Regions from separate parts of the Streptomyces sp. P9-2 genome, predicted to be linked through region 2. Evidence: predicted binding sites of a transcription regulator. Region 2 holds the regulator's gene; each other region holds the start of a gene.
The links. Region 2 encodes HrcA, which represses chaperone genes, less so after heat shock. Its sites were predicted from a motif close to TTNGCACTCNGNNNNNCNGAGTGCNAA; they were not measured.
Positions count from the first base shown of each region.

Region 1: a site for HrcA is predicted at 1,106-1,132, ahead of groES (co-chaperone GroES). Genes of this name have one in related genera too.
Region 3: a site for HrcA is predicted at 856-882, ahead of groL (chaperonin GroEL). Genes of this name have one in related genera too.

Region 1 is NZ_CP192633.1:751,950-754,212, forward strand. It holds gene groL (chaperonin GroEL) at 1-473, opposite strand, end outside; gene groES (co-chaperone GroES) at 651-959, opposite strand; partial or broken gene ACQY0Z_RS03410 (polysaccharide deacetylase family protein) at 1,434-2,162, opposite strand; gene ACQY0Z_RS03415 (polysaccharide deacetylase family protein) at 2,159-2,263, opposite strand, start outside.
Region 2 is NZ_CP192633.1:2,761,076-2,763,338, forward strand. It holds gene ACQY0Z_RS12735 (MBL fold metallo-hydrolase) at 1-329, opposite strand, end outside; gene hrcA (heat-inducible transcriptional repressor HrcA) at 492-1,508, shown strand; gene dnaJ (molecular chaperone DnaJ) at 1,509-2,263, shown strand, end outside.
Region 3 is NZ_CP192633.1:1,862,487-1,864,749, forward strand. It holds gene ACQY0Z_RS08815 (MoaD/ThiS family protein) at 1-20, shown strand, start outside; gene ACQY0Z_RS08820 (cold-shock protein) at 451-654, shown strand; gene groL (chaperonin GroEL) at 1,047-2,263, shown strand, end outside.

The DNA of each region.
Region 1 (2,263 bases), 2.0 Mb from region 2:
TCGCCGACCTGCTGGTCCTGGGCGGACAGCGCGGCGACGGCGGCGATGTCGGACTTCTCGTCGATCGGACGCGCGGTGGCGAGGAGGTCCTCGGACACGGCGGCGACCGCGGCGTCGATGCCCTTCTTCAGGGCGGCCGGGGAGGCGCCGGCGGCGACGTTCTTCAGGCCCTCGCGGACCAGCGCCTGGGCCAGCACGGTGGCGGTGGTGGTGCCGTCACCCGCGATGTCGTTGGTCTTGGTCGCCACCTCCTTCACCAGCTGCGCGCCGAGGTTCTCGTACGGGTCCTCGATCTCCACCTCGCGGGCGATCGTGACACCGTCGTTGGTGATGGTGGGGGCGCCGAACTTCTTGTCGATGACGACGTTGCGGCCCTTGGGGCCGATCGTCACCTTGACCGTGTCGGCAAGCTTGTTGACGCCGCGCTCGAGGGCGCGACGGGCGTCCTCGTCGAACTTCAGGATCTTCGCCATGGCAGCGGGAGCCCTCTCGGAAATCTAGATGAAATCACTGCGCCCCTGGGCCGCCCGGCTCCTTGTCGGATGCTGGGGCCAGGGGCGCAGTGTTCGAGCAGAAGTACTTGCTACGAGGTCGAGTTCTCCGGGGGCAGGCCCCGGGGTCCCCTTACGTCTCGACTACTTCTCGACGATTTACTTCTCGACGATCGCGAGGACGTCGCGGGCCGAGAGGACGAGGTACTCCTCGCCGTTGTACTTGACCTCGGTGCCGCCGTACTTGCTGTACAGAACGACGTCGCCGACCTTCACGTCGAGCTCGACGCGCTTGCCGTCCTCGAAGCGGCCCGGACCGATGGCCAGGACGACGCCCTCCTGGGGCTTCTCCTTCGCGGTGTCCGGAATGACCAGGCCCGAAGCCGTGGTCTGCTCGGCGTCGAGCGGCTGGACCACGATGCGGTCCTCGAGCGGCTTGATGGCAACCTTGGAGCTGGCGGTCGTCACGATCCGACCTCCCCCTTCGGAGATCTCACGGGGTTAACTGTCTGAGGTGGCGACCAGGTCGATCCGTCGTCGCGGGTGCCGGACCTGCCCGTCGCTTTTTTGGCACTCTCCAGGGGGGAGTGCCAGACCCGAGACTATGACCGCGATTAGCACTCGGTCAAGCGGAGTGCCAATTGCCGTGCGGCGCGTCGGGGGGTGGGAGTGTTTTTCGGGCGCGGTCGTCCGGTGGGCGGTGTTGGTGTGAACGCCCGGGGCGCTGCGCCCCGAACCCCCGCTGTCGGCCTGACGGCCTCGTCCTCAAGCGCCGGACGGGCCCGGAATGGCCTCGCCCGGGCTGGGAGTGGCCACGCCCGAGCTGGGAGTGGCCGCGGCCGGGCTGGGAGTGGCCGGGAACGGGCTGGGAGTGGCCGCGGCCGGGCTGGGAGTGGCCGGGAACGGGCTGGGAGTGGCCACGGCCGGGCGTGTACGGCCAGGGAGGTACTCCTCCAGCCTGCCCACCCTCAAGTCCCGCTCCTCCAGTTCCGCGAGGAGCCTGGACGTCCGTTCCGCCAGGGACAAAGGCGGGGCCTCGCCCGACGGCACGGAGATGATGTCGCCGGGGCGCAGGTGGTGGGGGCCGTGGGCGTACGTGAGGTGGCCGTCGGGCTCCAGGGTGACGCGCCAGAGGACCACCGCGGCGATGCCGCACTCGGCGGCGGCGCGGAGGGTCGCGGTGTCGTGGCGGCCGTAGGGCGGGCGGAAGAGGCGGGGGCGGACGCCGAAGCGGGCGGCGAGTTTGCGTTGCTGGCCGCAGATCTGGGCGCGCTGGGCGGCGAGGGGCAGGCCGGGCAGGGCCGGGTGGTCGAGGGTGTGGTTCTGGAGGTTGGCGCCGACCGCGCGCAGGCGGGCGAAGTGGCCGTAGCCGGGGCCGACCACGCTGTCGGTGAGGAACATGCTGACCGGCAGCCTGCGCTCGCGCACCAGGTCGATGAAGCGGGGGTCGCGTTCGGCGCCGTCGTCGTAGGTGAGGAAGACGACCGGGTCGTCGGTGGTGACGTGGTCGACGACCGGCGGGAGCGGCGCCGGGGCGACGGCGGTGACCGGGCCGCCGGCGCGGGAGGAGAGGTGTCCCGCGCCGGACGGGGCCGCGCATCCGGCGGTCGCGGCGAGCAGCAGGGCGAGGGCCGCCGGAAGGGGCCCCGGGGTCCCGCGCCGGCGCCTCACAGGTAGTCCTCCAGCCTGGCCACGGCGTACCCCTCGGCCGTCACCTTGTCGAGGAAGCGGCGGATCATGTCCCGCATCGTGCCGTCCCAGTCCTCGCGGCC
Region 2 (2,263 bases):
TCCGCCCGCAGCTCGTCCCGCCCCCGCTCGGCGAGCGCCACGTCCAGGCCGACCGCCCCGTACACCTCCGCGTCCGCGAACGCGGGCGCTCCGAGGACATGGTCGAAGTGGGGATGGGTGAGCGCGAGATGCGTCACACGGCGGCCGGTCAGCTCCCGCGCCTCGCTCCGCAACCGCGCGCCCTCGGCGAGGGAGGAGCCCGCGTCGACGGCCAGGACGGCGTCCGCGCCCGCCACGAGCCCCGCGGTGCAGTCCCACCCCGGCAGCCGGCGCCGACCGACCCCCGGCGCCAGTTGCTCCCATCCCGACTCTTCCCAAGTCACGGTCATGACCGGGACGCTAGCGGGGACGACGTCCCCCGGCACCACGGCGCGGACCGGCCTTGCCGACGTCGTACCCCCCGGCCGTACACTGGGCCGGGGAAGTCTGGCACTCGCGTGCGAAGAGTGCCAGGGTCGTTACCGGGCGGAAGCCAGCTGGAGGTGTGCGCGATGCTCAGTGAACGCAGGCTCCAGGTGTTGCGCGCGATCGTCCAGGACTACGTGGGCACCGAGGAGCCCGTCGGGTCGAAGGCCCTCACCGAGCGGCACAAGCTCGGCGTCTCCCCGGCCACCGTGCGCAACGACATGGCGGCCCTGGAGGAGGAGGGCTTCATCGCCCAGCCCCACACCAGCGCCGGGCGCATCCCCACCGACAAGGGCTACCGGCTGTTCGTCGACAAGCTGGCCGGCGTCAAGCCGATGAGCCCGCCCGAGCGGCGGGCCATCCAGAACTTCCTCGAGGGCGCCGTCGACCTCGACGACGTGGTGGCCCGCACGGTGCGGCTGCTCGCGCAGCTCACCCGGCAGGTCGCCGTGGTGCAGTACCCCTCGCTGACCCGTTCGACGGTGCGGCACGTGGAGTTGCTGTCCCTCGCCCCGGCGCGGCTGATGCTGGTGCTGATCACCGACACCGGCCGGGTCGAGCAGCGCATGGTCGACTGCCCCGCGCCGTTCGGCGAGGCGTCCCTGGCCGACCTGCGGGCGCGGCTCAACAGCCGGGTCGCGGGCCGCCGGTTCGCCGATGTGCCGAGTCTGGTGGAGGACCTCCCGGAGGCGTTCGAGGCCGACGACCGCGGTACGGTCTCCACGGTGCTCTCCACTCTCCTGGAGACGCTCGTCGAGGAGAACGAGGAGCGGCTGATGATCGGCGGTACCGCCAACCTCACCCGCTTCGGGCACGACTTCCCCCTCACGATCCGGCCCGTCCTGGAGGCGCTCGAGGAGCAGGTCGTGCTCCTCAAGCTGCTCGGCGAGGCGAAGGATCCGGGTGTGACCGTACGGATCGGTCACGAGAACGCCCACGAAGGACTCAACTCCACGTCCGTCGTGTCGGTCGGCTACGGTTCGGGCGGCGAGGCTGTCGCCAAGCTCGGCGTGGTCGGACCGACCCGCATGGACTACCCCGGAACGATGGGAGCGGTACGCGCAGTGGCACGGTACGTCGGACAGATCCTGGCGGAGTCATAGGTGGCCACGGACTACTACGCCGTACTCGGCGTACGCCGCGACGCGTCGCAGGAAGAGATCAAGAAGGCCTTCCGGCGGCTCGCCCGCGAGCTGCATCCGGACGTCAATCCGGATCCGAAGACCCAGGAGCGGTTCAAGGAGATCAACGCCGCCTACGAGGTGCTGTCGGACCCGCAGAAGAAGCAGGTCTACGACCTCGGCGGCGACCCGCTCTCGCAGTCCGGCGGCGCCGGCGGCGCGGGCGGCTTCGGGGCCGGGGGCTTCGGCAACTTCTCCGACATCATGGACGCGTTCTTCGGCACGGCGTCGCAGCGCGGACCGCGCTCGCGCACACGCCGCGGCCAGGACGCCATGATCCGGATCGAGGTGGAGCTGGACGAGGCCGCCTTCGGCACGACCAAGGACATCCAGGTCGACACGGCCGTCGTCTGCAACACCTGCAACGGCGAGGGCGCGGCCCCTGGCACGTCCGCCCAGACGTGTGACATGTGCCGCGGCCGCGGTGAGGTCTCGCAGGTCACCCGGTCCTTCCTGGGACAGGTCATGACCTCGCGGCCCTGCCCCCAGTGCCAGGGCTTCGGCACGGTGGTGCCCACGCCCTGCCCGGAGTGCGCGGGCGACGGCCGGGTCCGCTCCCGCCGCACGCTCACGGTCAAGATCCCGGCCGGCGTCGACAACGGCACGCGGATCCAGCTGGCCGGCGAGGGCGAGGTCGGCCCCGGCGGCGGCCCCGCCGGCGACCTGTACGTGGAGAT
Region 3 (2,263 bases), 900 kb from region 2:
CGGCGGTCGCCGGAGGCTGATCATTACCTTCGGTAATGACCGTTACCGAGCGTTTACTCCATTGCCCCCTCCGTGAGAGATGCGGAGGGGGCAATTCCATGGGATTGAGCGCGGTAGAGTTGGGGAACGCGCTCCCGATCCATAGATCGGGAACCCTGAATTCCTGCCGCGGACCCGACTGGATGTAGCCAAAGTGCGGGCTCCTTTCGCGGCTTTTGTCACCTTTGCCCGGCCCGACTTGCCCTGAATTCTGGCGAATTCTTGCCACATTCCGGACCGGTGGCGTCCAGATTTCTCGTCCGATTGACCTGTTGCAGACGGCAGTTGGACAGATACATTCAGCCGCGGTCGACGCGTTCCGGCGCACGCCCCCAACCGTTGGGGGGTGAGGTCTGACCCGGGTCCGCGAAGTGTGGATCTGTGCAAGGGCCAGTAATAGGGGAGTTAGGCATGGCTCAGGGCACCGTCAAGTGGTTCAACGCGGAGAAGGGGTACGGCTTCATCGCGGTCGACGGTGGTGCGGATGTTTTCGTCCACTACAGCGCGATCCAGATGGACGGCTACCGCACCCTTGAAGAGGGCCAGCGGGTCGAGTTCGAGATCTCGCAGGGTCAGAAGGGCCCGCAGGCCGACATGGTTCGCGTCACCGCCTGAACGCGCTACCAGCCGCACGCGACATCTTCTGCCGGCGACAGGGCCCGCACCCCCCCGGGGTGCGGGCCCTTCGTCGTGCCCTAGGCGCGCGCCGTGCGCGCCGTGTTCGCCCGGGGCTGAGCGCGGGCGTGTGCCCTTGGCGCGCTTGGCCCGTACGGCCCTGTGGGTCCCCTGCGCGATCGCGTCGCTTCGCGGGTGCGCCTTGCACTCGGGGGGGTCGAGTGCTAATCATTGGCGTTAGCACTCTGAAGGTGAGAGTGACAACGAAGGACCGGGTCGGTGAGGCCCGCCAGGTCGGGTGGGGCAAGGAACCACACGGCCGGCGAGCCGTCCGTCGCGGGCGCGGGCGCGGTCCGAAGGAATCACCCCCAGTCCTGGAGGGACCACTTCACATGGCCAAGATCATCGCGTTCGACGAGGAGGCGCGGCGCGGCCTCGAGCGCGGCATGAACCAGCTCGCGGACGCCGTGAAGGTGACGCTCGGCCCCAAGGGCCGCAACGTCGTCCTCGAGAAGAAGTGGGGCGCCCCCACGATCACCAACGATGGTGTCTCCATCGCCAAGGAGATCGAGCTCGAGGACCCGTACGAGAAGATCGGCGCCGAGCTGGTCAAGGAAGTCGCCAAGAAGACGGACGACGTCGCCGGTGACGGTACGACCACGGCGACCGTTCTCGCCCAGGCCCTGGTCAAGGAGGGCCTGCGCAACGTCGCCGCCGGCGCCAACCCGATGGCCCTGAAGCGCGGTATCGAGAAGGCCGTCGAGGCGGTCTCCGCCGCCCTGCTGGAGCAGGCGAAGGACGTGGAGACCAAGGAGCAGATCGCCTCCACGGCCTCCATCTCCGCCGCCGACGTCCAGATCGGCGAGCTCATCGCCGAGGCGATGGACAAGGTCGGCAAGGAAGGCGTCATCACCGTCGAGGAGTCCCAGACCTTCGGTCTGGAGCTGGAGCTCACCGAGGGTATGCGCTTCGACAAGGGCTACATCTCGGCGTACTTCGCCACCGACATGGAGCGTATGGAGGCCGTCCTCGACGACCCGTACATCCTGATCGCCAACTCCAAGATCTCCTCGGTCAAGGACCTGCTCCCGCTCCTGGAGAAGGTCATGCAGTCGGGCAAGCCGCTGCTGATCATCGCCGAGGACGTCGAGGGCGAGGCCCTGTCGACCCTGGTCGTCAACAAGATCCGCGGCACCTTCAAGTCCGTCGCCGTCAAGGCTCCGGGCTTCGGTGACCGCCGCAAGGCCATGCTCGGCGACATCGCCATCCTCACGGGCGGCGAGGTCATCTCCGAGGAGGTCGGCCTCAAGCTGGAGAACGCCACCCTCGACCTGCTGGGCAAGGCCCGCAAGGTGGTCATCACCAAGGACGAGACCACCATCGTGGACGGCGCCGGCTCCGCCGACCAGGTCCAGGGCCGCGTGAACCAGATCCGCGCCGAGATCGAGAACAGCGACTCGGACTACGACCGCGAGAAGCTGCAGGAGCGCCTGGCGAAGCTCGCCGGCGGTGTGGCCGTCATCAAGGCCGGCGCCGCCACCGAGGTGGAGCTCAAGGAGCGCAAGCACCGCATCGAGGACGCCGTGCGCAACGCCAAGGCGGCCGTCGA